DNA from 4 places in the Erwinia sp. INIA01 genome. Region 4 is predicted to be linked to each of the others. Evidence: predicted binding sites of a transcription regulator. Region 4 holds the regulator's gene; each other region holds the start of a gene.

Region 1 (7,772 bases), on a different contig from region 4:
TGATAAAGGCTCATTCCATTCCCCATTAGTTACAACATACTAATAATAATGATTACCGGTGCTCAATTCAACATCAGTGTGCGTTTTATTCAAGCAGGAAGGAGCAAGGTAAATAACGTTTCGCACTGATTGGTTAAGCGATCTGTTCGCGCGATGTCTGGGAAAAAAAGCGGGCCACGCTGATTGCGTAGGCCCGAGAGGGTGAATAAATCAAAGTTTTTTATTGTGCAGTCGGCTACCTACCAGTATCGACAGCAGCAGCATTGCAGAAATAAATACGGTGATCCCGCTCCAGCCAAAACTATGCCAGAACACGCCGCCTAACGTGCCCGCGACGCTGGAACCAAGGTAGTAGCTGAACAGATAAAGCGATGAGGCCTGACCCTTGGCACGGCGTGCACGCATGCCAATCCATCCGCTGGCAACGGAGTGTGCCGCAAAGAATCCGGCGGTAAACAACATCATGCCGGGCAAGATCAGCCAGACGCTGCTGAATAATGTGATCAGCAGACCGCTCAGCATCACCAGTGTTGAAACTAACAGGACCGGTGACCGTCCATACTTCGCTGTCATCGCACCGGCTTTGGGCGAACTCCAGGAACCGGTGAGATACACTACGGATAGCAGACCAACAACCGCCTGGCTAAGTGAATAAGGGGGGGCCAACAGACGATAGCCAATGTAGTTAAACAGCGTGACGAAAGACCCCATCAGCAGAAAGCCTTCGGCAAATAACAGCGGCAAACCGCTGTCGCGCCAGTGAAGGCGGAAGTTAATGGCCAGACTGCGCGGTTTCAGCGACGCCGGGCGAAAATGGCGTGAGTCGGGCAGAATTTTCCAGAACATAACGGCGGAAGCCAGCGCAAAACAGCCGATGACGGCAACCGCCACGCGCCAGCTGCTGTAATCAGTGATCACACCGCTTAACAGACGGCCGCTCATGCCACCGATGGAATTACCGCTGATATAGAGGCCCATCGAAAAAGCGACAACCGCCGGGTTCATCTCTTCGCTCAAATAGGTCATTCCTACCGCTGCAACACCGCTTAATGACAGGCCGGTGAGCGCGCGCATCAGCAGAATTCCGTGCCAGCTGGTCATGGTGGACGAAAGCAGAGAGAAAATGGCCGCCAGCATCAGCGACGTGACCATCACTGATTTACGACCCAGCGCATCAGAGAGCGGGCCGGTAAACAACATGCCCAGCGCGAGGAAACCGGTAGAAATGGAGAGCGAAATACTGCTACTGGCAGGGGAAACGCCGAATTCATGCGACAGCACCGGCAGTATCGGCTGTACACAGTAGAGCAGGGCGAAGGTGGCCAGCCCGGCGGAAAACAGGGCCAGCGTGACACGCATAAACTGCGGCGATCCACGATTAATATACGCACTGGCATTGGAATAATCAGACAGGATGGGGTTAACGGGCTCTTCAAGCGTAACGGCGTGGGTTGAGCGATTCACTTCAGGTTCCTTAGCGGGGATGGCTTAGTCTCTCCATGGAAAAGTTAAGAAAAACCTATTATGATGTCTAATATATTAATAATCTCAAATGATATATTTAACATATGAATGTCGAGCTTCGTCATCTGCGTTACTTCATTGCCGTTGCTGAAGAACTGCACTTTGGCCGTGCGGCGCAGCGGCTGAATATCTCCCAGCCGCCGCTCAGTCAGCAGATTCAGATTCTGGAGCAGGAAATCGGCGCACGTCTGTTTGCCAGAACCAACCGCAGCGTGCGCCTGACGGCAGCCGGCCAGCAGTTTTTGCTGGATGCCCGCTTAATACTGCAAAACGTTGCTCAGGCCGCTGATAAAGCGGCGCGCTTGCATCGCGGTGATGAGGGTGAGCTGCGTATTGGTTTTACCTCTTCGGCCCCGTTTATCAGTGTGGTGTCCGATGCGTTGTTCACTTTTCGTCAGCGTTTTCCCGCCGTTCACCTGCAAATGCAGGAGATCAACACCCGTCAGCAGCTGGCACCGCTGATCGATGGTCGGCTCGATCTGGGGGTGATGCGCAATACCCCCTTACCGGAAACGCTGGATCATCAGCTGATCCTGGAGGAACCGATGTATGCGCTGGTTCATCGCGACCATCTGCTGGCCGGTAGACAGACCATCAGCGTTCGCGAACTGGCGAATGAGCCATTTGTTTTTTTCGATCCCCAGGTCGGAACGGCCCTCTATACGGAAATTTTAACCCTGCTGCATCACTACCAGATTGAGCCGAATATTGCCCAGGAAGTGGGGGAAGCGATGACCATTATTGGGCTGGTTTCGACCGGACTTGGTGTGTCCATTTTGCCTGCATCTTTCCGCCGGGTTCGGCTGGCGGATGTCGTTTGGATTCCCTTGCAGGAAGTGGATGCTCTGTCACAGGTCTGGCTGGTTTGGTCACGCCTGCGGGAGCGACCGGCCGTGATGTCAGCGATGATGTCGCTGCTGCTTCCGGCGCATTAAATCGTGGAAAACATGAGCGCTATTCTGCTGTTTATGTGCTGCGAATCACATATCGAATCAAATATTTGACCTTGTGTGCGAAGTGTTTCACCATGAGCAGTATGCTTTATTTTGAAGCGTGAAAATAAGCGGGAGCTGGGGTGTGATTGCGGACAATCAGCCTGGTCATATCGACCAGATTAAGCAGACCAATGCCGGTGCGGTCTATCGGCTTATCGACCGGTTTGGCCCTATTTCGCGTATCGAACTGTCCAAAAAAGCGCAGCTGGCTCCAGCCAGTATTACCAAGATTGTTCGTGAAATGCTGGAAGCGCACCTGGTTAAAGAAACTGAATTTCAGGAACCCGGTAGCCGGGGGCGTCCCGCCGTTGGCCTGGTGCTGGACACGGAAGCCTGGCATTTTCTCGCCGTTCGTATTGGCAACGGCGAGATAACCATCGCGCTGCGAGATCTAAGCAGCAAAATGGTGGTTGAACAGCAGTTTGCGCTGCCTCCCGCCGATCCCGAGCCGCTTCTTCAGCGCATTATTCAGCTGATCGATCAATTCTTTGTGATCCACCAGAGCCGTCTGGAGCGGCTGACGGCTATTGCTATTACCTTACCGGGCAGAGTTAACGGCCAGGCGGGCATCGTGCATCGCATGCCATTTTATCAGGTCGATGACATGCCGCTGGGGCCGGAACTGGAGCGTCGAACCGGGCTGCCGGTCTACATCCAGCATGATATCTGCGCCTGGACCATGGCTGAGTCACTGTTTGGGGCCTCGCGTGATGCCAGCGATGTTTTGCAAGTGGTTATCGACCATAACGTTGGTGCCGGGGTGATCACCGGCGGCAGACTGCTGCACGGCGGTGGCGCAACGCTCGTTGAGATAGGGCATACTCAGGTCGACCCCTGGGGCAAACTTTGCTACTGCGGCAATCACGGCTGTCTGGAAACCGTGGCCAGTACGGAAAGCATGCTCGAACTGGCCGCGCAGCGTATGCAGGCATCAATGAGCTCTTCGCTGCACAATCAGCCGCTTTCGATTGAAAACCTGTGCGATGCCGCACTGAGCGGCGATCAGCTGGCCTGCGACATTATCACCGGTGTTGGTGGCAGTATTGGGCGTATTCTGGCCATTATGGTCAACCTGTTCCATCCGCAAAAAGTGTTGATAGGTTCGCCGCTCAATCGCGCACACCCGATTTTATTCCCGGCGATTAATGCCTGTATTCAGCAACAGTCGTTACCTGACTATGGCGCAACGCTATCCGTGGAGCCGACCGAGTTCCAGAACCAGGGAACGATGCCCGGTGCGGCACTGGTGAAGGATGCGCTCTACAATGGCTCGCTGCTGATCAAATTACTGCAGGGATAACGAATCCACTAAATATTGCGCCAACGCAATCTTCACCACCAGGTGCTGCCCTACAATTTTCGCTCCATTACTTCCCAAAAGTTTATCTGTGGGCCAGACATGGCCTGCTGGAGCCGTTTATGTATAAACGTTTATTTGTTACCGGAACCGATACTGAAGTCGGTAAAACGGTGGTGTCACGAGGGTTGCTGCAAAAGCTGGCGGTGGGCGATAAGCATGCCGTTGGCTACAAGCCGGTAGCCAAAAGTAGTCAGCAAACCGAAGAGGGGCCGAGAAATAAAGATGCCCTGGTATTGCAGGCCTCTTCTTCACTTCAGCTGCCTTATCAGGCAATTAACCCGGTAACTCTGCTTGATGATGAAATCAGCACCAGCCTGCAGTCGTTTAGCTATGCCACATTAAGTAGCGGGCTGCATGCGCTGGATGAACAGGCCGATCATATTGTCATTGAGGGAACCGGCGGCTGGCGCAGTCTGATGAGCGACAGACGCCCGCTCTCGGATTGGGTGGTGCAGGAACAGATGCCCGTCGTTCTGGTGGTTGGTATCAAACTGGGCTGTATCAGCCACGCTTTACTGACCGCACAGGCGATACTGAACGACGGGCTACCTTTGCTGGGCTGGGTGGCTAACCGAATTAATCCAGGCCTTGCGCACTACGCAGAAATTATCAACGTCTTACAGGACAAGATCCCCGCACCGTTGTTGGGTGAGCTTCCTTATTTACCACGTGCAGAAACCCGCGATCTGTCGCGCTATTTCGATCTCTCTCCCCTGAACTTATAAGCCAGATAACGTGGGCGAACCGCTTAAAGAGTTCGCCCCGGCTATACTCTTCTTTGAATCCATGCCGCAAAAAGCCATTGTTTTCGTTTACTATCCTGGCGGGATGTTGTTTTAATTATCGTGATTTCGCGCGCTGAGCTAATCAAAACTCTGGAATTTATGTGACGTTGTCACCAGCTAAAGCGCACAATCCGAAAACTCCACGACAGGATTTGGTACACACTTAGCAGGGAAGCAACGAAAAGGAATCCCATGTCAGAAAATACAATTAACGCCGTAACCCGGCGTCACTGGGTGCTGATTGCCTGCATGCTGTCGATGTTTATGGCTGCCATTGAGGTCACCATTGTCGCCACGGCGATGCCCACGATCATCACTGAACTGGGTGGCTTTTCGCAGTTTGGCTGGGTTTTCTCTATTTATCTGCTGACCCAGGCGGTCACCGTACCTATCTATGGCCGTCTTGCCGATATGTGGGGCCGCAAGCGCGTGTTTTTTATCGGTGCCGGACTGTTTCTGGTGGGCTCGATACTCTGCGGATTTGCCAGCAGCATGGGCTGGCTGATCCTGTTCCGTGCCTTCCAGGGTCTGGGGGCCGGGGCTATTATGCCGCTGACCTCAACGATTATCGCCGACGTTTATCCACCAAAAGAGCGTGCAGGCGTGCAGGGCTGGCTTTCCAGCGTGTGGGGCGTAGCGGCGATTGTCGGGCCACTGACCGGTGCCTGGCTGGTGCAGCACTTTAACTGGGCGCTGGTTTTCTGGGTTAATGTGCCGATTGGTATCATTTCGATGCTGCTGCTGGTGCGTTTCTTCCCGGAAAGCCGGGAAAAAACCGATAGGCGTATCAATTTCACCGGCAGCTGTTGGTTGATGCTGACCGTTACCGCGCTATTAACCGCACTGTTACAGGCCGAGTCGCTTGGCTACTGGACACTGGTATTAAGCGCCGTTGCGCTGCTGGCCGGATGGGGACTGTTGCGCCACGAACGTTACTCTGGCGAGCCTCTGTTTCCACTGGCTATCTGGCGCACCCGAACGCTGCTGGCGGGTAACGTTGGCAACCTGCTGATCGGTGCGGCGATGATGGGGATCAGTGCATTCCTTCCCACCTGGATTCAGGGCGTTAACGGCGGTACACCGCTGCAGGCCGGGAGTGCGCTGGCGATGATGTCGATTGGCTGGCCGCTGGCCAGTACGCTAAGCGGCAGACTGATGCAGCACACCTCTTACCGATTTACCGCTCAGTTGGGTTCGCTGTTGCTGATCGCGGGTACGGCGATGCTACTGATTTTGCATCGCGAAAGCCCGGTATGGTATGCCGGATTATCCGCCTTCGTCATCGGTACGGGAATGGGGATGACCAGTACCACCTTCCTGATTGCGGTGCAGAACACGGCGCAGTTTGAGATCCGCGGGATTTGTACCGCTTCGGTGATGTTCAGCCGCATGTTAGGCTCAGCGCTGGGCACGGCGCTAATGGGGGCGGTGCTGAACTACAACCTGATGCTGCGCCTGCCGCAATATAGCGATCCGGTGCAGCAGGTGATGTCACCCGCCGGGCGCGAGCAGCTCAAACCCGCGAACCTGGATCTGATGCTGACGGAAATCGCCCACTCGCTGCACTGGGTGTTTGTGGTGTCACTGATTATTGCGTTTGGCAGTCTGCTGATGTCGCGGCTGGTGCCGGTACAAAAGCCACATTAGGAAGGGACCGCTGACCGGGCATAATGCCTCAGGTCAGCGGTAAAGAGATTACTGTGCAGGTGCGTCCTGGGAGGTTCCCGCGCTGGCCGGAACATTGTTATCGCTGTCGTTACCGTTGCGCTTATAGACGATTTTTTGCGTATCGCTCTCGCAGTGCCCAACAACCTGACCACCAGCCTGCTCGGCCTGATCGTTAGGGACGATATCCAGCGAGAAACCGGATTCTGGCACGCCGTTATTGATGATCTTCTGACTAATATCAGCCTTGACGCTTTCGCAAGATGCCTGAACGGCCAGCGGGCTGGCAACGAGCAGGGCGGTTAATATCCACTTAGAACCTTTCATCATTTCATCCTTTTGCGTGAGAACAGCGGTAATTATAAGCCAAAAATTGCCCATCAACGTGAAACACCGTCAGCCCCATAGCGATGCACTTTTAATGATGGGGCGTTTCTTACCACATTCAGTTGGCGAACAGAAAAATGACCAGGCTTACGGTGCAACCGGGCGTCCGGTACGACGATCCAGGCAGCGCAGCGTATTAGGTTCCCAGTAGGCGTTCACATTCAGGCTTTTTTCGCAGCCGTCGCGGGTGTCGAAGGCGCGATCGACTTTATCGAACTCTTTCTCAACGCGGTTGTTCACTTTGCCACGCAGGCGATGAGTATCATCCCACTGTTCTTTCTCCTGGCGAGCCTGTTCTTTACTCAACGAGTTATCGCCGTTTTCAATCACCAGACGGTCAGTGCGCGCCATTGCGCTGTGCTGCACGGAAAACAGTGCCGCCAGTAGAACCAGTGGTAGGGTGGTGCGGGTCAGACGTTGTTGTAGTGATTTCATCAAAGGTTTCCTTTCTTTACAGACGCGAAGCGAAGAGAACTGCTGCGCAGATATTGCCAATAAGTATATCATCAGCGCCGAAGTGCTCAACAGCGACCCGGTGTGTTCATTGAGGATTCGGAGAGATTTACACGTATGTTGACCACCACGTTACTGTTTTTTGCCACCGCGCTGGCTGAAATCATTGGCTGTTTCTTACCCTGGCTTTGGTTAAAAAAAGGCGGCTCCCCGTGGCTGCTGCTGCCCGCTGCGCTAAGTTTGATGATTTTCGTCTGGCTGTTAACTCTGCATCCGGAGGCGAGCGGGCGCGTCTATGCTGCCTACGGTGGCGTGTATGTTGTGACCGCGCTGGTCTGGCTGCGGGTGGTGGACGGTGTAAAGCTCAGTACATGGGACTGGGTTGGGGCCGCGGTGGCGTTCTGCGGAATGCTGATTATCGTGGCGGGATGGGGAAAAACCATTTAGCTGCATCTGAGAACGTTTAAATGCTTGAGGAATTGCGGATCTGCCCCCGCCGTAAGCGGGAGCAGGAGACGCGCAGCAAATTACGACTTATGCACGCGTAAACCGGCCTGGCTTTGACCCACCGGCATCATTTCCAGCGCGTTAATGTTCACATGC
Region 2 (7,772 bases), on a different contig from region 4:
AATACCGGCGTCGGCCAGCAGCTTACCAATAAATCCCCGGCCAATGTTACCCGCGCCAAAATGTAAAGCTTTCATGATATTACCCACTTAAATTATTCAGGAATCGATCCAAAAAAGGCCGGGCATGCCCGGCCCTTACGGAAATACATCACCACTCGCTGAATCAGGCGCTGGTCTTACCGGACAGCAGATCCAACACTTCCTGCACGCTGGTCGTGGTCGCCAGTCGGGCAATCACGCTGTCATCGTCAAGGGCATTGGTCAGGCTGGTAATTACCTGGATATGCTCATTGTTACGGGCAGCAATACCAATCACCAGGCGAGCGATGTCGTCTTCTTCCTCACCGAAGCGTACGCCTTCCGGATACTGGCAAAATACCACGCCGGTTTTCAGCACGCGGTCTTTAGCGGCAATGGTACCGTGCGGCACGGCAATCGACTCACCCAGGTAGGTTGGCGTCAGTTTTTCACGTTCCAGCATCGCTTCAACGTATTCCGGCTCAACGTAACCGCCTTTCACCAGCTGCTCGCCGGCAAAGCGAATGGCCTGCTCTTTGTCGCTAGCATGATTGCCGAGAAACACGTTGCTGGCGGTCAGCTGGAACAGATGCTCCTGGCCTTCATCAAAACTGTCGCTGAGGGTGGTGCTCACTTTTTCGCGATGTTCAGCGCTGCGGTTGGCTTCAACCAGACGTGCGGTCAGATCGTTATACAGGCCGCTGTCGAGGAAGTTGGTCAGGGAAATATGCTGCGCATGAGGCGCCTGGCGCATCGCACGTTCCGTCAGATCGCGATGAGTAATCACCAGATCGACGTCACCCGGCAGACTGTTAATCGCCGTATTGGTCACCGAGATATTACTCAGACCCGCATCGTTCACTTTCTTACGCAGTACGCCCGCACCCATCGCGCTGGAACCCATACCCGCATCACAGGCAACGATGATTTTGCGCACGTGGGATAAATCAGAGTGCAGTGCATCGGCACCGGCGACAGTTGCTGACTGGCCTTTTGATTCAGCTTTCATTTCCTGCATACGACGTGTTGCCGCTTCGATGTCGTCTTCTTCTTTAACCTTGCTGGTTTTCAGCAGAACGGCTGAAACCACAAAGGACACGGCGAAGGCAGCTACAATCGCCGCGATATTAGCGAAGTAGGCCCCTTTAGGCGTCATCGCCAGTACGGCAAGGATTGAACCCGGAGATGCCGGTGAAACCAGCCCACCGTTCAGCAGGGTCAGGGTAAAGACACCGGTCATACCGCCAAGAATAACGGCCAGGATCAGGCGCGGATTCATCAGCACATAAGGGAAGTAAATCTCATGAATACCACCCAGGAAGTGGATAATCGCAGCGCCACCGGCAGACTGTTTTGCGTTGCCCCGGCCGAAGAACATATAGGCCATCAGCACGCCCATGCCCGGGCCCGGGTTCGCTTCAATCAGGAAGAAGATGGACTTACCGGCTTCACTGGCCTGCTGGATACCCAGCGGCGAGAAGATACCGTGGTTAATCGCATTGTTCAGGAAGAGGATTTTTGCCGGTTCAACAAAGATAGAGGTCAGCGGCAGCAGGTTATTCTGCACCATCAGATTCACGCCGGCGGCAAGGATATGCGACAGGCCTTCAACCAATGGGCCAATAGCCAGGAATGCCAGGATAGCCAACAGCATGCCGATAATACCGGCAGAGAAGTTGTTAACCAGCATTTCAAAGCCACTTTTAATCTTACCATCAACCTGACGGTCGAAGGTTTTGATTGCCCAGCCGCCCAGCGGGCCGGCAATCATTGAGCCGAGGAACATTGGCATATCAGCACCAACGATCACGCCCATAGTCGTAATGGCACCAACCACACCGCCGCGATCGCCACCGACCAGGCGTCCACCGGTATAACCGATCAGCAATGGCAGCAGATAGGTAATCATTGGGCCAACCAGCTTGGCCAGCGTTTCGTTTGGCAGCCATCCGGTTGGAATAAACAGCGCGGTGATAATACCCCAGGCAATAAATGCCCCGATATTTGGCATTACCATATTACTCAGAAAGCGACCAAAGTTCTGAACCTTGATCTTGATATCTGATGAGGACATAAAAGCACACCTCTTATTGGTACGCGCTGACCATGTAAGAGAGCGCGCTGATGTTGTTTGAAGACGGTTACGGCGAAAAAGCCGTCAGTATCACTGTATGCAAGCGGACTCTATCACGCGAATATGACGCTGCGTAGTCGCACAATAATATGTGATCAAGATCACTATAAATGAATGGGAATGGGGGGTTATTTGGTGATAATGATCACATTTTTACTGTGTAAAAAAAGAGCACGGCTCACTTAAAAGCCTTAATCGGCTAAAAAATGTGATTTTCATCACATAGTTAAAATCCATATTTGTTTCCAAAGTGTGATTTAGATCACAAGAAATTTTTGTGCAAAAATCCCTTATTCCGACTTAAAAGCTTAGCTCATCAGGAGCGGAGCCAGGTCTGTAGCAAACAGCGCCGCAAGCGGTAATATCATGCTTTGATATGTTGAAAGGAAAACGCTAATCCCAAATCTGACAATATGAATCTCGTTTTTTAGATAATCTAATTAGTGCTATAAGGTGCATAATATTTCCATTAAAATTTAGATATTAACCGCTATGAAACATCTATCCATTTTTAATAAAAATCAGTCATTAACTTCATCCAATTATGGATACGATGCTATTTATTTAAATTAAATTCAATTTAATATTGGCGCGTTGACCCCAAGTCAGCGCTAATATCAAAAAATAGGGAGATTAAAAAATGAGCCTTCGTGAACTAACCACTTCAGAACTTTCACAGGTTAGCGGTGCAGGATGCGGCGTTATAGGCATGCATGAAGAGCGCGCAACAGCAACGCATCTTCAGTCATTGCTGGAAGTTGCCAAGCTTTATTCCCAAGTCGACCCACGATATCGCGGTATGGATTATCGTATGGTTGCTGCGACAGAGCCAAGTGTACGCAGCGCACTGATCAAAATTGTTGACGATCTGGGTGCCGGTGGTAAAGAAACAGCTAACGCATGGGCAAACGGCTGCTGGTAACATTCACTATATTCACGTGAATGGGTAAAAATCGAGGCCACAGCAATGTGGCCTTTTTCATATCGTGAAGAATAAAATTAAGCGGGGCAGGATGATTCCCCTACCTCATCTATTACTGAACGCTGTTCAGTACGCTTTGCGCCTGATTAAGTGCCTGAGCATTCATGCTCAGATTGCTCATTAACGTGTTGTAAGCGGATGCCTGCTCCTGCGTGGGGAACTGCACCGCCGAGCCGTTAAAGGTGACGCGCGTCCCCTGCTGCTGCAGGAAATCACCCGCCTGAATCACATCCTGGCTCAGCGTTTGTAGGGTAGGCAGCAGAGGCATTAATGCATCCGCTGGCTGCGTCACCACTTTATTAAAGACGTTGTCATAGACTGTTTTCAGATCTTCCGGCTGTTTCAGCGTTGCTTTACTGCTGTCGGCCTGGGTTTTAGCAGTCTGAATCTGCTGATTCAGCACGGCCAGAGAGCCGCTGGCCTGGCGCAGCGAATCACGGCGAGTCAGATAGTCCTGTGGGGTACGAATGGCGGAAAGCTCATCCACAACCGGTTTTAATCCGGAATCAACCGCTTTATTCACCTGCTGAGAAAAACCGTAGATGATGGCGTAGTCGCTAACGTAGTTGCCGAACTTCTGCTTCTGATCTTCGCTCAGCGAAGGCAGGTGCTCACCGCTGCGCATCACCGTATTTTGCAGGAAATCGATAAACGCCTTGCGTTGGTCGGCTTCTTTATCACCGCAGCCGGTCAGCTGCAGCACCAGAAACAGCGCCATAAACGGCACCAGCAAACGCATCCAGATGCGTGCAGGTCCTTTGGTCATGGAAAAAACTCCTGTTAACTATCTTGCGGGTTGTGAAGAAGATAAATCCTGAATGAAGGATAGTCGAACTCGTTTTCGAAGGATAGCGCGATCGTTGATGTGACCGTCCAGTATCAATCATTGCCGATGCGGGTGGGCAGATTGGCAGATTGGCAGATTGGCAGATTGGCAGATTGGCAAGACTGTGACAGGCCAGCACGGTTATGGTGCCTAAGCCTATGACATCTAACCCAACTAAGATAACGCCTTTCATTTTTTGCAAAGCAGAACGAAAAAATAATTAAAAAATATGATCTGAATCACCAGGATTAGTCTAATACTTAAGCTCCTGGCGTTTCCCTGTGCTGCCTCGCAGTTTTCCAGCGGTTGATGTCCGCCAGTATTCTGAGCCTGAGCTTGAGGCTCTACTCCTCTGGTTGTTCACATTAAGTGAGTTTAATGAGGTGTGTGCTTATGGAAACAAAAGATCCAATGCTTGAATTACTCTCCAGCCTGGAACAAATCGTGTTAACGCGAGATGTGGTGCGGGCTGGCGCGATGACAGAAAGTGAAGCAGCGATGCCGGAACCGAGACGGATCAGGGAAATCAGCGGCATGCAGATTGATGAGTTTGCCCTGGCAATGGGCGTGAGCGTTTCATCAGTAAAAAGCTGGGAAGCACAACGCACCAAACCGTCAGGCAGCGCGCAGAAGCTGATGCAGTTGATTCATTCGAATCCGTATCTGGGACGACAGTTGCTGGAAAGATAAAAGAACGAAAAAATAAACCCGCCACAGGGCGGGTTTGATGCAGGAAACCTTAGCGCCCCGCTTTCATATCAATGACAAAACGATACTTCACGTCGCCCTTCAACATCCGCTCAAACGCATCTTCTACCTGGTCCAGACGAATCACCTCCACATCCGACACGATATTGTGCTGGCCGCAGAAATCGAGCATCTGCTGAGTTTCTTTGATGCTGCCGATCGAGGTGCCGGAAATACTCAGGCGTTTGAACACAATGGGTGTGACGTTGGGTGACTTATGCGGGGAGTCAGGAATGCCGACCAGAACCAGATGACCGTTGGTTTTCAGCGCATTGAGGTAGGGGTCCAGATCGTGCGGTGCGGCTACGCAATCGAGGATCATATCCAGACTGTTCTTCACGCTCTCCATCTGCTCTGCATCTTTCGACACCACGACCTGGCTGGCACCCAGGCGCAGCGCATCGGCACCTTTCGCCGGTGAGGTGGTAAACAGCACCACTTCGGCCCCCAGTGCACTCGCCAGCTTCACCGCCATATGGCCCAGGCCACCCAGCCCGATAATTCCCACACGTTGGCCCGGCTGCACGTTCCAGTGCTGAAGCGGTGACCACGTGGTCACACCGGCGCACAGCAGCGGTGCTACCGCGCTCAATTCCAGGTTATCCGGAACGGAGACGACAAATTTACTGTCGACCACGATACTGTCGGAGTAACCGCCGAAGGTCATACCGCCGATGGTTTTCTCTTCACTGTTATAGGTTGCGGTAAAGCCTTCTTCGCAGTACTGCTCTTCACCGCCGTGGCACTGAGCGCAGTGGCCGCAGGAGTCGACCATCACGCCCACACCCACCAAATCGCCCGCTTTAAACGCGGTAACGTCGCTACCGGTGGCGACAACGCGCCCAACGATTTCATGTCCCGGCACCAGCGGGAACTGGCTGACGCCCCATTCGTTACGCGCCATATGCAGGTCAGAGTGGCAGACGCCGCAATAGTGGATGTCGATATGGACATCACCGGCCTGCAGGTCGCGGCGCTTGAATTCGAAGGGTTCGAGAGGGGTGTTGGCTGCCTTTGCAGCGTATCCAAAGGATTGCATAACTGTCTTAACCTGAATGGCAAAAACCGCACAGGGTAAGGAAATGGAGCTTCAGGGGCAAGGTGGAATTGTAAGGCGGGGTGTCTGTGCGATAAAAAAGGCGGACCGATGGCCCGCCTCTTAGGGTAGCGACTTACTGCAGCAGGGAGATATCCGCAACCTGCAGGAACAGCTCGCGCAGCTTAGCCAGCAGCGTCAGGCGGTTAATACGCACCGCCTGATCGTCGGCATTCACCATCACCTTGTCGAAGAAATTATCCACCGTCTCGCGCAGCTCAGCCAGCTCGATCAGTGCTTCCTGATAGCGGCCTTCTGCAAAGTAAGGCTGCAGCTTGCTGCTCAGTGCAGACACATAGGTCGCCAGCTTGATCTCTTCATTCTCTTTTAGCAGCACGGCCTGCACGCTGTCGTTCAGCGGTTCGCTCGACTTGGCAAGAATGTTAGAAACACGCTTGTTGGCGGCGGCCAGCGTGGCTGCGGCTTCCAGCGTACGGAAGTGAGACACTGCCTTCATACGGGCATCGAAATCCGCCGGACGGGTCGGACGACGCGCCAGCACGGCCTGGATGGTATCCACGCTGTGGCCTTCTTCCTGATACCAGGTACGGAAACGACCCAGCATAAAGTCGATCACTTCGTCCACGACCTTAGCGTTAGACAGCTTGCTGCCGTACAGGCGCACCGCTTCTTCCGTCAGGGTTTGCAGATCCAGCGGCAGGTTTTTCTCGACGATAATACGCAGCACGCCAAGCGCGGCGCGGCGCAGAGCGAACGGGTCTTTGTCGCCTTTCGGATGCTGACCAATGCCGAAAATCCCGGCCAGGGTATCCATCTTATCGGCAATCGCCAGCGCGCAGGCAATTGGGTTAGACGGCAGCTCGTCACCGGCAAAGCGCGGCTGATACTGCTCGTTCAGCGCGACCGCAACGTCTTCGGCTTCGCCATCGTGACGCGCATAGTGCATGCCCATCACGCCTTGGGTGTCGGTAAATTCGAACACCATGTTGGTCATCAGATCGCACTTGGACAGCAGGCCAGCGCGGGTCGCATGATTCACATCCGCGCCGATCTGGGCAGCAATCCAACCGGCCAGGGCTTGAATGCGGTCAGTTTTATCGCGCAGGGTGCCCAGCTCTTTCTGGAACAGCACGGTTTCCAGACGCGGCAGGTTATCTTCCAGACGACGCTTACGATCGCTGTTGAAGAAGAACTCGGCGTCGGCGAGGCGTGGACGCACCACCTTCTCGTTACCGGAGATAATCTGCTGCGGATCTTTCGAAATAATGTTCGACACGAAGATGAAGTTTGGCAGTAGCTTGCCCGCGTTGTCGTACACCGGGAAATACTTCTGGTCGCCCTTCATGGTGTACACCAGCGCTTCAGCCGGAACCGCGAGGAACTTCTCTTCAAACTTCGCCGTCAGCACCACCGGCCACTCTACCAGGGAGGTGACTTCTTCCAGCAGGCTGTCGCTCAGATCGGCAACGCCGCCGATTTTACGGGCAGCTTCTTCGGCATCGGCTTTAATCGTCGCTTTACGGGCGTCGAAATCCGCCTGCACTTTACCGCGCTCCAGCAGGATCGCCGGATACTGGTCGGCGTTATCGATGGTGAATTCCGGCTCGCCCATAAAGCGGTGGCCGCGAATGGTACGCGCTGAGTCGATGCCCAGAATGGTGGCCGGGATCAGCTCATCGCCGAGCAGGATGGTCACGGTATGCACCGGACGCACGAACTGCACGTCAGACGCGCCCCAGCGCATCAGTTTCGGGATCGGCAGCTTAGCCAGTGAAGTAGCGATCATCGCCGGCAGCAGCGCCTGCGCGCTTTCACCGGTCACTTTCGCACGGTACACCAGCCATTCACCTTTATCGGTGCTCAGACGCTCGGCCTGATCGACGGTGATACCGCAGCCGCGTGCCCAGCCTTCGGCGGCTTTGGTGGCCACGCCGTTGGCATCAAACGCGGCGGCAATCGCCGGGCCACGTTTTTCCACTTCGCGATCCGGCTGCGCGGTGCTCAGGCT
Region 3 (7,772 bases), on a different contig from region 4:
CCTTTACCATGCCATAAATAGCACCAACCTGCTGGCCTGGGAGGTCTACAGTCGTTTTACCAGCGGACACGTCCCCTGGACGATGCAGTCGCTGCTGGGGGACAGTCATCATCTGCGCGGCTACTACGAAGGGCGATATCGTAATCGTAATATGCTGACCAGCCAGCTGGAATGGCGCAAAAAACTCAGCTGGCGTCACGGCGTTGTGGCATGGCTGGGTGCCGGTAGTATGTCGGACAAACCGAGTGAAGTTCTTGACGGGCACTGGCTGCCGTCTGTCGGGGCCGGATACCGCTTTGAGTTTAAGAAAAATATGAACATCCGCCTTGATTATGGCCTTGGCCAACACAGTTCAGGTTTTTACTTCCAGGTCGGGGAGGCGTTTTGATCTTCCGCTTTATCGGCCTGTTACTGCTACTGTTGCCATTCATTTTTTTCGCCGACGGCCAGGCTCAGCAACCTGATGATCCGATAATTCCCATGGCCGATCTCAGCCTTCCGGCAGGTCAGTCACCGCAGGTTTGGTTGTTGACGCGCCCACTGCCGCAGCCGGACGGCCTGAGGCCATGCTGTGCTTTCGGCTATAGCCTTAAAGTGAAACTTTTTGGCATGCCGGTGCCGTGGTATCAGGTCGATAACGTGGTTGCCCCGACAGACACCGGCAAGCACCACTTCAATCCGGGTGTAATGGACATGTTAAGCACGCTGAGTGGCCTGAACAGCGAACATAACGGCCTCGTCTACACGCGGCGGGGCGGCTTCATCGATCTGGCCCATCTGCGCGACAGTGCTGATAACACGATATGGCTGTTCAGCCATATCTGGCCCCGGATAGGCCAGGCAACAACGCTGAAACTGGGCGATGAGTTAGGTGAGCGCGAAATCCAGCTGTTTTCCTATCCCCCACCGGCCAGTGCCACTGAGCGTTACAGGCTGGCAGTATTCCTGGCAGCGCATCTGGCATTTGAACTTGCCGCATGGCACGAGGTGGCACAGTGGTATGGATTTGAATCAGTGAAGGGATTTTCCGAAGGCGTTTCCGCTTTTTCTCCGGAAGACCTCTATTCCAATCAGCTCGGTGCCCGCGTGGCGATCGATTTACTCAATGCGGGAGGTGGCGCATCACTGTCTCGCTATCAGTACGCCATGCGCACGATGATCCCGCAGGCGCTGGAACAGCTTGAGGCAGAGCCTCCCGCCGCAACGCGCTTTCACTTCGATATGCTCGATCGTCTCTGGTGGAACAGTGCCTGTCGCCTGCCGGATAAATTTCTGCTGCGCTACCGTAATTATGACGTTAGCGAACGGCGGCTGCCGTCACGTGCACCGGAAAGTGTTCCTCCGCTCTGGCTGACGTTGCCCGACCGCTTTAACGGCGTTGAGCTTTCCCACTTTGGCCGCCTTGAAATACGCCCCGGGCGCTCAATGGCTCGCCTGCCTGCACCGGTTTCACGCTACCTGTTTTCTGATTTCCCCGCACTGGCCAGGGAGGCAAAAAAAGCCGATTTACAGCATTTGGCCAATTTACATTACCGCTGCAATTGAGCAAAAAACCACCTTTCACGCCGAAAAGCCATAATCAAAAGTTATATTTCATTTCAATTTTTAACCTCAGCACATCAGCCTTTTTTTCTACCGGCGATCCCCTTTTCTAAAACTCGCCACAGGCAAACGTTTAACTGCTGATTTAATGAGCTAACTGGCACTAAAACGTAAAGTTCCCTAATCCCACACACATTTGTGTGACATTCATCACACTTTAGCTGACTTGAAATGAAACAGAATTTGACAAGTGTGAGCAATCTCTATTTCCTAATGGCCGGATAACGGCACACTGCCGCAACATTACTGATGGGGATTTTCGTCAATTGCGGCGGTACCCGTTTTGAAGGCTTTACTAACCCAACCTGACCCTCGCGCTGGCTGCGGAGGATGGTCTCTGAGCATGTGGTAATATAATGAAATATAAAATTATGATGGCTGGTGCACTGGCAGCGTTGTCTTATACCAACGTCTCTTTCGCTGATTCGAGCAGCCCTGAATACGTTTCCGACTGGTGGCACCAGAGTGTTAACGTTGTTGGAAGCTACCACACCCGTTTCGGACCGCAGCTGAACAACGATGTTTACCTGGAATATGAAGCCTTCGCGAAAAAAGACTGGTTTGATTTCTACGGCTATATCGATGTGCCTAAATTCTTCGGCGTGGGCAACGGCAACGATAAAGGTGCCTGGGATAACGGTTCTCCATTCTTTATGGAAATTGAGCCACGCTTCTCTATCGATAAGCTGACCGGCGTTAATCTGGGCTTTGGTCCGTTTAAAGAGTGGTATTTCGCTAACAACTATATCTACGATATGGGCGACAACCGCGCAAACCGCCAGAACACCTGGTATATGGGTCTGGGTACCGATATCGATACGCATTCAGATGTTGGCCTGTCACTGAACGTTTACGCAAAATATCAGTGGGCGAACTACGGTGCCGCGAACGAAAATGAGTGGGATGGCTATCGCTTCAAGGTGAAATACTTTGTGCCGATCACCAGTCTGTGGGGCGGTAACCTGAGCTATATCGGTTTCACCAACTTTGACTGGGGCTCCGATCTGGGCGATAACTCTGCGCCTGCGCGTACCAGCAACTCCATCGCCTCCAGCCACATTCTGTCACTGGGTTACGATCACTGGCACTACTCGTTCGTGGCGCGTTACTTCCACAACGGCGGCCAGTGGAACGATGGCACCGAGCTGAACTTCGGCAACGGTCCGTTCCACGTCAAATCCAACGGCTTTGGCTACTACCTGGTTGTGGGTTATAACTTCTGATTGTGGCAAAAACGTACTGAATTCCTAATGCGCCTGCGGGCGCATTTTTTTGCGCGATTTCAGCATCCGGCGGGGAAATCAGTCAAACATCCGTTCCAGATAGCGCTCCAGCGCGGCGCGCGAGCTGAATCCGTAGGGAATCCCGTAGTGATCGTTTGTGTCGCCCACCAGATACATGGGAAAGCGGACGTAATGTTCGCAGGTTTTTATATCCGATGCCGGTACCGCAATCGCCTGGCTTTTCTCTTTCAGTGTCGGATGGATAACCAGCGCCGTACGACCTAAACGCGCCTCACGATTAACATAGACGTAGTTTTCACCCCGACTGTAACCGTAGCTTTTGGCAGTGACCGTATCCATCTCAAATCCCGCCTTTTCCAGTACGCGAGCTACCTCATCAGGTCGTAAATACATGCTTTTTCCTCTGTGTCTGCAAACCCCGCAACCTTACCTCAGGCCACATAGTCAGTGCTTTCGGAATAATCCAAAACGCAGGTTTTCAGCGTTACGGATTTTTAGCCTGTCCTATACTTAATAGTACATTTCAGAATTAGGGAGCGAAAATGTTCAACCGGACAGCGAAAAATAACGATATTGACCTGAGTGAAGATGTATCACTGCTGGCAGATACGCTTGATGACCTGCTGAAATCCTACGGCAGTAAAGCTAAGGATGACGTGGAAGGTGCCAAAAGCCGTGCTGAAACACTGCTAAAAGAGACTCGTGCCAAACTACAGGGGCATAATCGGGTGACTCAGGCAGCGAGAGATGCAGGTGCTCAGGTTGACACTTACGTGCGTGATAAACCCTGGCACGGCGTGGGGATCGGTACCGCTCTCGGCGTGCTGATCGGCGCATTAATCACCACTAGCACAACCCGCCGTTAGTACCGTTTACTTTTTGAACAAATGCTCACAGATCACAGTGTGGGCATTTTTTTTATCTGCACAAAACCTTGTGGCGTAAGGCTTGTGAGCATGTTGACTAAATAAATACGCTTTTCCTATATCTTGTGTGGTTGCTTTTTAAGGCCACTATATCTAGTATTCACTTCATCAAGACCACGCAACATGGCGTGGCAGTGGCGGCGCGAGTCGGGCAGTAATTTCCGCGCCAGATACTCAGTTAACCAGCCCGTAAGGTGAATACGAATCATGCGCATTATTATTTACACTAAAAATAATTGTGTCCAGTGCAACGCGACAAAAAATGCGATGGATAAGAAAGGGATCGACTATCAGCTGATCAACCTCGATAGCGAACCTGCTCACGTAGAAACTCTTAAATCTCTTGGTTATCGCCAGGTCCCGGTCGTGATGGCCGAACAGGATCACTGGAGCGGCTTCCGCCCGGATAAAATTCAGGCACTGAGCCATTTGGCAGCCGTCCGGGGTTAAGGCGATGACTACGCTGGTATATTTTTCCAGCCAGTCGGAAAACACCCATCGATTTATCACCCGCTTAAACCTGCCGGCGCGACGCATTCCGTTAGACAGCGCTCAGCGCCTGCAGGTCGACCAGCCCTACATTCTGATAGTGCCCAGCTACGGCGGGGGCACCAGTCATGGCGCGGTACCTAAGCAGGTGATTCAATTTCTTAATGATACCAATAATCGTCAGCTTATCCGCGGTGTGATTGCCGCCGGAAACCGGAACTTCGGTGAGGCCTACTGCCTTGCTGGCGATATTATTGCGCGTAAATGTCAGGTGCCGTACCTCTATCGCTTTGAATTGATGGGCACCGCAGACGATATCGCTAACGTTTACAAGGGAGTAACCGAATTTTGGCAGCGACAGACAGCACCCTCATAGAGGCCGCAGCGGCCGCACCTGATTATCACGCGCTCAATGCGATGCTGAATCTGTATGATGCCGCAGGCAACATCCAGTTCGAAAAAGATCGCGAAGCCACGCGTCAGTATTTTATTCAGCACGTGATCCCAAATAGCGTGCAGTTCTCTTCCGTGGCCGAACGTTTGCAGTATCTGGTTGCTGAAGGCTACTACGAAGCCGATGTGCTGAACGCCTACCCGTTCGACTTCGTCTGCGCGCTGTTCGAGCAGGCCTATTCGCGCCGCTTCCGCTTCCAGACCTTTCTGGGTGCATGGAAGTTCTATACCAGCTACACGCTGAAAACCTTCGACGGCAAACGCTATCTTGAAGGCTTTACCGAGCGCGTGTGCATGGTGGCGCTGACCCTGGCTCAGGGTGACCAGGCGCTGGCGCTGGCGCTGACCGATGAGATCCTTGCCGGACGCTTCCAGCCCGCTACGCCAACTTTCCTGAACTGCGGCAAGCAGCAGCGCGGCGAGCTGGTCTCCTGCTTCCTGCTGCGTATTGAAGACAATATGGAGTCGATTGGCCGTGCGGTAAACTCAGCGCTCCAGCTGTCCAAGCGCGGCGGCGGCGTGGCATTCCTGCTCTCCAACCTGCGCGAGTCGGGTGCACCGATTAAGCGTATTGAAAACCAGTCATCCGGGGTGATCCCGGTGATGAAGATGCTGGAAGATGCCTTCTCCTACGCCAACCAGCTGGGCGCACGCCAGGGTGCCGGTGCCGTTTATCTGAACGCCCATCACCCGGATATTCTGCGCTTCCTCGATACCAAGCGCGAAAACGCCGATGAAAAAATCCGTATCAAAACGCTGTCGCTCGGCGTGGTGATCCCGGACGTGACCTTCCAGCTGGCGAAAGACAATCAGCCGATGGCGCTGTTCTCACCGTATGACGTGGAGCGCCTCTACGGCCTGCCGTTTGCCGATATCAGCATCAGCGAAAAATATGACGAGATGCTGGCCGACGAGCGTATCCGCCGTACGTTTATTAATCCGCGTGAATTCTTCCAGACGCTGGCGGAAATCCAGTTTGAATCCGGCTACCCGTACATCATGTTTGAAGATACGGTCAACCGCGCTAACCCGATCCACGGCCGGATTAATATGAGTAATCTGTGCTCGGAGATCCTGCAGGTCAATACGCCAACCGAATACAACGACGATCTCAGCTATCGCCGCATCGGTAAGGATATTTCCTGCAACCTTGGCTCGCTGAATATCGCCCATGCGATGGATTCCGAAGACTTCGCGCGGACGATTGAAATCGCCGTGCGCGGCCTGACGGCGGTTTCCGATCAGAGCCACATCGGCTCGGTACCTTCCGTTGAGCAGGGTAACGCGCTGTCGCACGCTATCGGCCTGGGGCAGATGAACCTGCACGGCTATCTGGCGCGTGAGCGCATTCAGTACGGCAGTGAAGAAGGACTGGATTTCACCAATATCTACTTCTATACCGTTACCTACCACGCGCTGCGCACGTCGAACCTGCTGGCGCGCGAGCGCGGTACCACCTTCAGCGGCTTTAGCGATTCACGCTATGCCAGCGGTGAGTATTTCAACCAGTACGTTGAACAGAGCTGGCAGCCGCGCACTGCCCGCGTCGCCGAGCTGTTTGCCGATGCCGGGATCGAAATTCCAACCCGCGAGCAGTGGCAGGCGCTGAAAGCGGCGGTGATGAAGGACGGTCTGTATAACCAGAACCTGCAGGCTATCCCGCCAACCGGTTCGATCTCGTATATCAACCACGCAACGTCGAGCATTCACCCGATTGTGTCGCGGATTGAGATTCGTAAAGAGGGTAAAACCGGCCGCGTGTACTATCCGGCACCGTTTATGAATAACGATAATCAGGACTACTACCGCGATGCGTACGACATCGGGCCGGAAGCGATTATCGATACCTACGCCGAAGCCACACGCCATGTCGATCAGGGCCTGTCACTGACCCTGTTCTTCCGCGATACCGCGACAACTCGCGATATTAACAAAGCGCAGATTTATGCGTGGAAGAAAGGCATCAAGACGCTCTACTACATCCGTCTTCGCCAGATGGCGCTGCAGGGAACCGAAGTCGAAGGCTGCGTTTCCTGCTCGCTGTAAAAGCACATTAAATCGCGGGCCGGATCTTCCGGCCCGTCAACTTTTTTTCTACCGGCCGGTGCCGAATCGGAACTCACGATATCACTATGAAACTGAAGAAAGTTCACGCTATTAACTGGAATAAAATCGAAGACGAAAAGGATTTGGAAGTGTGGAACCGCCTGACCAGTAACTTCTGGCTGCCGGAAAAGGTTCCGTTGTCGAACGATATTCCGGCGTGGAACGGCCTTAATGCCGATGAACAACAGCTGACCATCCGTGTGTTCACCGGTCTGACGCTGTTGGATACCATTCAGAATACCCTGGGCGCACCGGCACTGATGGCCGACGCGCTGACCCCGCATGAAGAAGCGGTGATGTCGAACATCAGCTTTATGGAAGCGGTGCATGCTCGCTCCTACAGCTCGATCTTCTCCACCCTGTGCCACACCAGCGATGTGGATGCCGCCTACGCCTGGAGCGAGGAAAACGAGCCGCTGCAGCGTAAGGCCGACATCATTCTGCAGCACTACTACGAAAATGACCCGCTGAAGAAGAAAATCGCCAGCGTATTCCTGGAATCGTTCCTGTTCTACTCCGGTTTTTATCTGCCGATGTACTGGTCCAGCCGCGGTAAGCTGACCAACACCGCCGACCTTATCCGCCTGATTATTAAGGATGAAGCGGTGCACGGCTACTACATTGGCTATAAGTACCAGAAAGCGCTGGAAAGTGAGAGCGCCGAGCGTAAAGAGGACCTGCAACAGTTCGCCATTGGCCTGCTGCTGGAACTCTATGAAAACGAAGTGGAATATACCGATGCGCTGTATCAGGGCGTTGGCTGGCAGGAAGATGTGAAGAAGTTCCTGCACTACAATGCCAATAAGGCGCTGATGAACCTGGGCTATGAGGCGCTTTTCCCGGCGGAAATGACCGACGTGAACCCGGCGATCCTGTCTGCACTGTCACCGAATGCCGATGAAAACCACGACTTCTTCTCCGGCTCCGGTTCATCCTACGTGATGGGTAAAGC
Region 4 (7,772 bases):
CCCGTATCTACCAGCGCTATCTGCTCAATCTGCTCAAGCAGAACGCCACGCGCAAGCTGATGGCCTGGCCCGGCACGCTGCCCATAGAGCTGCCACAGCTGCGAGCACTGAAAAAGCTTCGCGCCTTTGATGATGCGATTACCGCCAGAGCCCACGGCTTTGCCGACGCGACCGACTACTATCGCCGCTGTAGCGGACTACCGCTGCTGCCCGGCATCAGCAAACCGCTGTTGATCATTCATGCACTGGACGATCCCTTTATGACCGCTGAGGTGATCCCCGATCCGGCCCTGCTGCCGCACAATATTGAGTATCAGCTGACCCGCTACGGTGGACACGTTGGTTTTGTAGGCGGAACGCTACGCCAGCCGCAAATGTGGCTGGAACAGCGTATACCGCAATGGCTTTCAACCTGGCTGGAACCCTGATGATTATTCCCTGGAAAGATCTCGACTCTGAAACGCTTGATAACCTGATTGAATCCTTTGTTCTGCGCGAGGGAACCGACTACGGTGAGCAGGAACGATCGCTGGAACAAAAAGTGAAAGACGTTCGCCGCCAGCTGGCCAGCGGAGACGCGGTGCTGGTGTGGTCAGAGCTGCATGAAACCGTCAACATCATGCCTCGCGGGCAGTTTAACGGCTGAGGATAATTTTCCCGGTCGCCACGCGGCGAGGATGACTTTGCACCGATAAACATGTTAGGAATGATCCGTCCGCCTATCTCTCAGGGAGTTGTTTACCATGTCAGCCAAACACCCGGTTATCGCCGTCACCGGCTCCAGCGGTGCAGGAACGACCACCACCAGCGTTGCCTTCCGGAAAATATTCCAGCAGCTTAACCTGAGGGCAGCGGAGGTCGAGGGAGACAGCTTCCATCGCTTCACCCGCCCGGAGATGGATATGGCCATCCGTAAAGCGCGCGATCTGGGTAAACACATCAGCTACTTTGGCCCGGAAGCCAACGACTTCGGACTGCTGGAGCAAACCTTTATTGAGTATGGGCGCACGGGTAAAGGCAAATCACGCAAATACCTGCATACCTACGATGAGGCGGTGCCCTGGAATCAGGTGCCCGGGACCTTTACCCCATGGCAGCCGCTGCCTGAACCCACCGACGTGCTGTTCTATGAGGGTCTGCACGGCGGCGTACTCACCCCGCAGAATAACGTGGCGGAAAACGTCGATCTGCTGGTTGGCGTAGTGCCTATCGTCAACCTTGAGTGGATACAGAAACTGGTGCGCGATACCAGCGAGCGCGGCCATTCGCGCGAAGCGGTGATGGATTCGGTGGTGCGTTCAATGGAAGATTACATCAACTACATCACGCCACAGTTTTCCCGCACCCACCTGAACTTCCAGCGCGTTCCGACCGTAGATACCTCCAACCCCTTCGCCGCCCGTGGCATCCCGTCACTGGACGAGAGTTTTGTGGTTATTCACTTCCAGGGGCTGGAAGATATCGATTTTCCCTATCTGCTTACCATGATTCAGGGCTCATTTATCTCCCATATTAAAACCCTGGTGGTGCCGGGCGGAAAAATGGGCCTGGCGATGGAACTGATTATGGGCCCACTGGTTAAGCGACTGATCGAAGGGAAAAAAATCAGCTAATCGGATGGTCATCGCGACGATGACATAAGCTGCTGATGGATAAAACCAATGTGCAGCTGCACGCCAATTGGCAGAACATCTTCATCAAGGCGGAAGTGCGGATTATGCAAGCTCCAGCAGGTGCCTTTTTCCTCGTTGCCCGAACCGATAAACAAGAAGCATCCGGGGATAACCTGCTGGTAGGCTGAAAAATCTTCACAGCCAAACATGGGATGCGGCATTATTTTCAACGCGTCGGCGCCCAGCGTATCCACCACATTTTTTGCGGCGAAACGACAGGCATCCGGGTGGTTGAAGCCCAGCGTGTAACCCTTTGTCCATTCCAGCTTGTAGCTGGCCCCAACCGCCGCCGTCATGCCGCCGAGCATCTGTTCCATCATTTTTGGGATTTCAGTGCGCGTATTTTCACTCAGCGTGCGCAGGGTGCCTCTGAGATGTGCCACATCCGGAATAACGTTGTAGCCCCCGTCGGCCAGAAAACTGGCAATACTGAGCACGGCACCCTCGTTAGGGTCAAGCCTGCGTGAAATGATTTGCTGCAGCTCCTGAACAACCCCGGCACCTAACACCACGGGATCGCACGCCGTATGCGGCAGAGCAGCATGCGAGCCTTTCCCCTGCAGAATCAGATCGAAATTATCACTGGCCGCGCTAAAAACACCTTCGGTGAAACTGACGGTACCGGTAGGAAAAGCCGGCATCACGTGCAGACCAAAAATCATCGAAACCCCATTAAGCACACCCAGAGAAACCAGTTCCTGTGCCCCACCCGGCGGCACCTCTTCCGCATGCTGAAAAATAAATCTCACGGTTCCGGCAATCTGTTGTTGCAGCTGGCACAGTACCCAGGCCGCTCCCATCAGCATGGCCGTATGCGCATCGTGACCACAGGCATGCATGACGCCCGCATTACGCGAGGTAAAAGGCTCCTGGTTCAGCTCATGGATCGGCAGCGCATCCATATCAGCACGTAGCGCTATGCATGGGCCGGGGCGCGCCCCTTTTAGCTCCGCCAGCACGCTGTTAGGTGAGGGACGGCTAAGGGTTAATGCACCCCATTGCTGAAGCTCGCTGGCGACGTAATCCGCAGTTTTTTGCTCATGAAAAGAGAGCTCGGCATGCTCATGAATATGTCGACGCCATTGCAGTACTCGTGGGGTGATATCTTTAATCAGTGACGCGGTTTGAGATTTCATAGTTACTCCTGTAACGGTGAAAAAGCAGCCAGAGCCGACTACCGGGCAGTGAAGCCAGTCACCCCATCCGTCACTCGTGTTCACCCGGTCAATGACCGGGCCAACAGCCGCAGAAAACGCATTTCATGGGTAGGGTGAATAGGGTGATAAAAACACAAATCAGTGCAAGATCTGTGGCGAACCGTGCCAAAACGGCCCTCGTACAGCAGGCTTACAGATCCCTCTCCAGACAATAAAAACGACAGCCGCTCCTTTTCTCACTATGCTGAAGCGAGACAACATGACACAACACAAGACAGCCAGGTCAAGCTGTGCTACAAACGGTGCTGTATTATTATTCTGGCATTGCAATGCATGGTGAAAACGGGACAACAGGATGAGCCAGACTCTTAACGGTATGGCCCGTTTGATTTTCCTATGGGAAGCGCCTGACAGGGAACTCCTTCCCTGTGTACCCGAAATATTTCAAAAAGCAGTTAACATTTCTGCAACCTGAGTGATAAAAGGGTATATTTAGGCACGATTACAATAAGAGGATAACAGCGAATGGTTCTCGGCAAACCGCAAACAGACCCAACCCTCGAATGGTTCCTGTCACATTGCCATATTCACAAATATCCATCCAAAAGCACCTTGATCCATCAGGGTGAAAAGGCAGAAACCCTCTACTACATCGTCAAAGGCGCAGTAGCGGTGCTGATCAAGGATGAAGAAGGCAAAGAAATGATTCTTTCCTACCTCAATCAGGGCGACTTTATTGGCGAACTGGGCCTTTTCGAAGAGGGCCAGGAGCGAAGCGCGTGGGTGCGCGCTAAAAGTGCCTGTGAAGTAGCTGAAATCTCCTATAAAAAATTCCGCCAGTTGATTCAGGTTAACCCTGACATTCTGATGCGTCTTTCTTCGCAGATGGCACGCCGTCTGCAGGTCACTTCTGAGAAGGTGGGTAACCTCGCCTTCCTTGACGTAACCGGTCGTATTGCACAAACCCTGCTTAATCTGGCCAAACAGCCGGATGCCATGACCCACCCGGATGGCATGCAGATCAAGATCACCCGCCAGGAGATCGGCCAGATCGTTGGCTGTTCTCGTGAAACCGTGGGGCGTATTTTGAAAATGCTGGAAGATCAAAACCTGATTTCCGCGCACGGTAAAACTATCGTGGTTTACGGTACGCGCTAAGCGGTTGTGGATCTGTGGCGCGACACTCTGGTCGCGCCTTTTTTTCTGTGGTATTGGGCATGTGGCGGAGAATCATCTATCACCCTGAAGTGAACTATGCACTGCGGCAAACGCTGGTGCTGTGCTTGCCGATAGCCGTTGGCTGGCTGTTAGGCGATCTTCGACAGGGTTTACTCTTCTCATTGGTTCCCGCCTGCTGTAACAACGCCGGTCTTGATACTCCCCATAAACGTTTTTTCAAGCGCCTGATTATCGGCGGCAGCCTGTTTGCCTTCTGTAGCTTTATGATCCTGTATGCCGGGGAACAGGGCGTACCGCTGCCGATCATCATGCTGGTGATGGCACTGATGCTGGGCGTCACTGCGGAAATCAGTCCACTGCATGGCCGTCTGCTGCCCGCCTCGCTCATTGCCGCCATTTTTACCCTCAGCCTTGCCGGAAGAGTTCCCCTCTGGCAACCGCCGCTGCTCTATATTCTCGGTACCATCTGGTACGGGCTGTTTAACTGGCTGTGGTTCCGCCTGTGGAAAGAGCAGCCGATGCGTGAAACGCTTAGCCTGCTGTATCGCGAGCTGGCCGACTACTGCGAGGCGAAATATACGCTGCTGACCCGGCTGACCGACCCGCAGACGGCCCTCCCGCCGCTGCTGGCACGCCAGCAGAAAGCGGTGGATTTAATTAATACCTGCTATCAGCAGATGTATATGCTGGCCGCCAGCCAGGATAACCACTATCAGCGGCTAACGCGGGCCTTTCAGGTGGCACTGGATCTACAGGAACACATTTCCGTCAGCCTGCATCAGCCGGAAGAAGTGCAAAAGCTGGTGGAACAGAGCCACGCCGAAGCGGTGATCCGCTGGAATGCACAAACCATTGCTGCCCGGCTGCGAGTGCTGGCCGATGACATTCTCTATCATCGCTATCCTGAACGTTTCACCATGGATAAACCATTGCAGGCACTGGAGAAAATCTCCCGGCAGAATAAAGAAAATCCGGTGGGGAATTTCTGCTATTACCATTTCAGCCGCATCGCCCGTGTGCTCCGCACCCAGCGGCCGCTGTATCGACGCGATCTGATGGCGGATCGTCAGCGCCGGTTACCGCTGATCCCGGCGCTGAAGAGCTACCTGTCGTTGAAATCTCCGGGCCTGCGCAGCGCCGCACGCTATGGAGTGATGCTTGCCTTTGCCAGCTCGCTGGCGCTGTTTTTTAATCTGCCCAAGCCCTACTGGATACTGATGACGGTCATGTTCGTCAGCCTCAATGGTTACGGTGCCACTCGGGTTCGCATTCAGCACCGGGCAATGGGAACCCTGGCCGGACTGGTCATTGCCGCCGTTATGCTGCGCCTGCACGCACCGGAATCGGTGATGCTGCTGGTTATGCTGGCCCTGACGCTAATCGGTAATCTGTTTATCCGTAAATTCTATGGCTGGGCCACGATCGGCTTTACCATTACCACAGTATTCACGCTGCAACTGCTGTCGCTCAACGGTGTGCAGCTGCTGATACCGCGCCTGATGGATACGCTAATTGGCTGTCTGATTGCCTTTGGTGGGATGATCTGGCTGTGGCCGCAGTGGCAGAGCGGGCTGTTAAGGCAGAATGCCCACGATGCGCTGGAAGCCTATCAGGAAGCACTGCAGCTTTTGCTGGGACAGGAACAGGAACCGGCAAAACTGGCCTGGCAGAGGATGCGGGTCAATCAGGCCCACAACGCGCTGTTTAACTCACTGCATCAGGCGATGCAGGAACCAAACTTTAATGCCAGCTATCTGAAGGATATGCAGCTGTGGGTGACCCACAGCCAGTTTATTGTCGAACACATTAATGCCATGACGATTCTGGCGCGCGAGCACACCATGCTCACGGAATCACTGGCACAGCGCTATTTGCAGTCGTGCGAAATCGCACTGCAACGCTGCCAGCAGCGCCTGGAATATGATGGACCCAGCTCAGACAGCAACGTACTGGAAGCGCCGGAAGATTTTCATCAGGGGCCGGTGACCATCCTGGAACGGCACGTGAAGCGTATTCTCGGCCACCTCAGCACCATGCACACTATCTCGTCACTGACCTGGAGCCAGCGCCCGCATCAGGGCCGCTGGCTGTCCCGGCGTTTACGCAAGTCGCCCTAGCCTAAAACTTTTTCTACCGCTGCCGCAAAGCGCTTCATCCCTTCGGTAATATCCGCAGGATCGATAACCAGCGATGGTGCAAAGCGCATCACGTCCGTACCGGCTACCAACACCATCACCCCTTCAGCCGCTGCGGCATTCAGGATGTCGCGCGCTTTACCGGCATGCTGCGGTTTCAGCGCGGCACCGATCAGCAGCCCCATTCCACGGATTTCGCTGAACAGATCCAGTTTGGCATCCAGCGCCTGCAGGGCATCAACAAACAGCTGACGCCGCTGCGCCACGCCGTCCAGCACCTCTGGGGTATTGATAATATCCAGCGCCGCTTCCGCTACCGCACAGGCCAGCGGGTTACCGCCGTAGGTGGTGCCGTGTACGCCAGGGGCCATCACCGATGCGATCTCGTTGGTGGTCAGCATCGCACTCACCGGGAAGCCGCCGCCCAGCGCTTTCGCCGTGGTGACGATATCCGGCTTCACGCCGTAATGTTCATAGGCAAACAGCTTGCCGCTGCGGCCCATTCCACTCTGTACTTCATCCAGTACCAGCAGCGCATTATGCTCATCACACAGCTGACGAAGCCCCTGCATAAATTCCTGAGTCGCAGGCGTTACGCCGCCTTCGCCCTGGATCGGCTCCACCACGATGGCGCAGGTGTGATCGTCGATAACCGCTTTGACCGCCGCCAGGTCGTTAAACGGCACATGGACGATGTCGGCAGGCTTCGGCCCAAAGCCGTCGGAGTACTTCGGCTGTCCACCGACGGAAACGGTAAACAGCGTACGGCCATGGAAGGCGTTATGGAAAGCGATGATCTTGCTTTTAAACGGGCTGTGGCGCTGGGTAGCGTAATAGCGCGCCAGCTTGAATGCCGCTTCGTTGGCTTCTGCACCGGAGTTAGCAAAGAACACGCGCTCGGCGAAGGTAGCAGCAATCAGCTTGCTGGCCAGGCGCAGGGCAGGTTCGTTGGTGAAGACATTGCTGGTATGCCACAGGGTTTCACCCTGGGTTTTCAGCGCTTCAACCAGTGCCGGATGGCAGTGACCGAGCGCCGTTACCGCAATACCACCGGAGAAATCGACGTACTCTTTCCCTTCCTGATCCCAGATGCGGCTCCCTTTTCCTTTTACCGGAACGAACTGCGCTGGTGCATAAACAGGCAAAATCACTTCATCGAATGTTGCCCGCGTTACCGCTAATTTTTCCGCTGCCATCAACCACCTCGCCGTTTAATCTTTGCATTAATGTGAAAATATAGTCATGAAATATGCATAAAAAATCAAAAAAAGGCAAACACTAACTCAGTAGCGCAGGAAATTTTCCAGCAGCTGATGCCCCTGCTCGCTTAGGATACTTTCCGGGTGGAACTGCACGCCTTCCAGCGGCAGCGTACGGTGGCGAAAACCCATAATTTCATCCGGCTGGCCGTCGCGCAGCGTCCAGGCCGTCAGCTCAAATTCATCCGGCAGCGTCCCGGTCTCTACAATCAGTGAATGATAGCGGGTGACGGTCAGCGGATGATTCAGCCCGGCAAAAACGCCGCCGTCGTTATGCTCAATGGCCGAAGTTTTACCGTGCATGACCTGGCGAGCACGAACCACTTTGGCACCGAACGCCTGGGCGATTGCCTGATGCCCCAGGCAAAC

What was found. Region 4 encodes CRP, which controls carbon source genes, mostly activating them, when cyclic AMP is high. Its sites were predicted from a motif close to ATGTGANNNNNNTCACAT; they were not measured.
Region 1: a site for CRP is predicted at 2,493-2,510, ahead of mlc (sugar metabolism global transcriptional regulator Mlc). Genes of this name have one in related genera too.
Region 2: a site for CRP is predicted at 2,359-2,376, ahead of OMR58_RS15455 (PTS mannitol transporter subunit IICBA). Genes of this name have one in related genera too.
Region 3: a site for CRP is predicted at 1,741-1,758, ahead of OMR58_RS12100 (nucleoside-specific channel-forming protein Tsx). Genes of this name have one in related genera too.

The regions. Positions count from the first base shown of each region.
Region 1 covers NZ_JAPDNC010000010.1:205,124-212,895, reverse strand. Annotated here, with positions in the region: gene tus (DNA replication terminus site-binding protein) at 1-14, opposite strand, end outside; gene OMR58_RS18570 (MFS transporter) at 211-1,464, opposite strand; gene OMR58_RS18565 (LysR family transcriptional regulator) at 1,569-2,459, shown strand; gene mlc (sugar metabolism global transcriptional regulator Mlc) at 2,602-3,819, shown strand; gene bioD (dethiobiotin synthase) at 3,939-4,604, shown strand; gene OMR58_RS18550 (MDR family MFS transporter) at 4,857-6,311, shown strand; gene OMR58_RS18545 (DUF1161 domain-containing protein) at 6,360-6,659, opposite strand; gene OMR58_RS18540 (DUF1283 family protein) at 6,804-7,151, opposite strand; gene OMR58_RS18535 (YnfA family protein) at 7,287-7,616, shown strand; gene ydfG (bifunctional NADP-dependent 3-hydroxy acid dehydrogenase/3-hydroxypropionate dehydrogenase YdfG) at 7,697-7,772, opposite strand, start outside.
Region 2 covers NZ_JAPDNC010000008.1:148,357-156,128, reverse strand. Annotated here, with positions in the region: gene mtlD (mannitol-1-phosphate 5-dehydrogenase) at 1-75, opposite strand, end outside; gene OMR58_RS15455 (PTS mannitol transporter subunit IICBA) at 164-2,092, opposite strand; gene OMR58_RS15450 (hypothetical protein) at 2,793-3,074, shown strand; gene OMR58_RS15445 (DUF3053 domain-containing protein) at 3,187-3,900, opposite strand; gene OMR58_RS15440 (HTH-type transcriptional regulator) at 4,354-4,650, shown strand; gene OMR58_RS15435 (NAD(P)-dependent alcohol dehydrogenase) at 4,700-5,746, opposite strand; gene glyS (glycine--tRNA ligase subunit beta) at 5,880-7,772, opposite strand, start outside.
Region 3 covers NZ_JAPDNC010000006.1:19,010-26,781, reverse strand. Annotated here, with positions in the region: gene OMR58_RS12110 (BamA/TamA family outer membrane protein) at 1-388, shown strand, start outside; gene OMR58_RS12105 (DUF4056 domain-containing protein) at 481-1,545, shown strand; gene OMR58_RS12100 (nucleoside-specific channel-forming protein Tsx) at 1,959-2,825, shown strand; gene OMR58_RS12095 (DUF2002 family protein) at 2,904-3,239, opposite strand; gene OMR58_RS12090 (DUF883 family protein) at 3,389-3,712, shown strand; gene nrdH (glutaredoxin-like protein NrdH) at 3,980-4,222, shown strand; gene nrdI (class Ib ribonucleoside-diphosphate reductase assembly flavoprotein NrdI) at 4,227-4,637, shown strand; gene nrdE (class 1b ribonucleoside-diphosphate reductase subunit alpha) at 4,634-6,760, shown strand; gene nrdF (class 1b ribonucleoside-diphosphate reductase subunit beta) at 6,847-7,772, shown strand, end outside.
Region 4 covers NZ_JAPDNC010000003.1:536,072-543,843, reverse strand. Annotated here, with positions in the region: gene OMR58_RS07940 (hydrolase) at 1-428, shown strand, start outside; gene OMR58_RS07935 (YheU family protein) at 428-646, shown strand; gene OMR58_RS07930 (phosphoribulokinase) at 744-1,613, shown strand; gene OMR58_RS07925 (amidohydrolase) at 1,622-2,809, opposite strand; gene crp (cAMP-activated global transcriptional regulator CRP) at 3,356-3,988, shown strand; gene OMR58_RS07915 (YccS/YhfK family putative transporter) at 4,048-6,126, shown strand; gene argD (bifunctional acetylornithine/succinyldiaminopimelate transaminase) at 6,123-7,340, opposite strand; gene OMR58_RS07905 (aminodeoxychorismate synthase component II) at 7,428-7,772, opposite strand, start outside.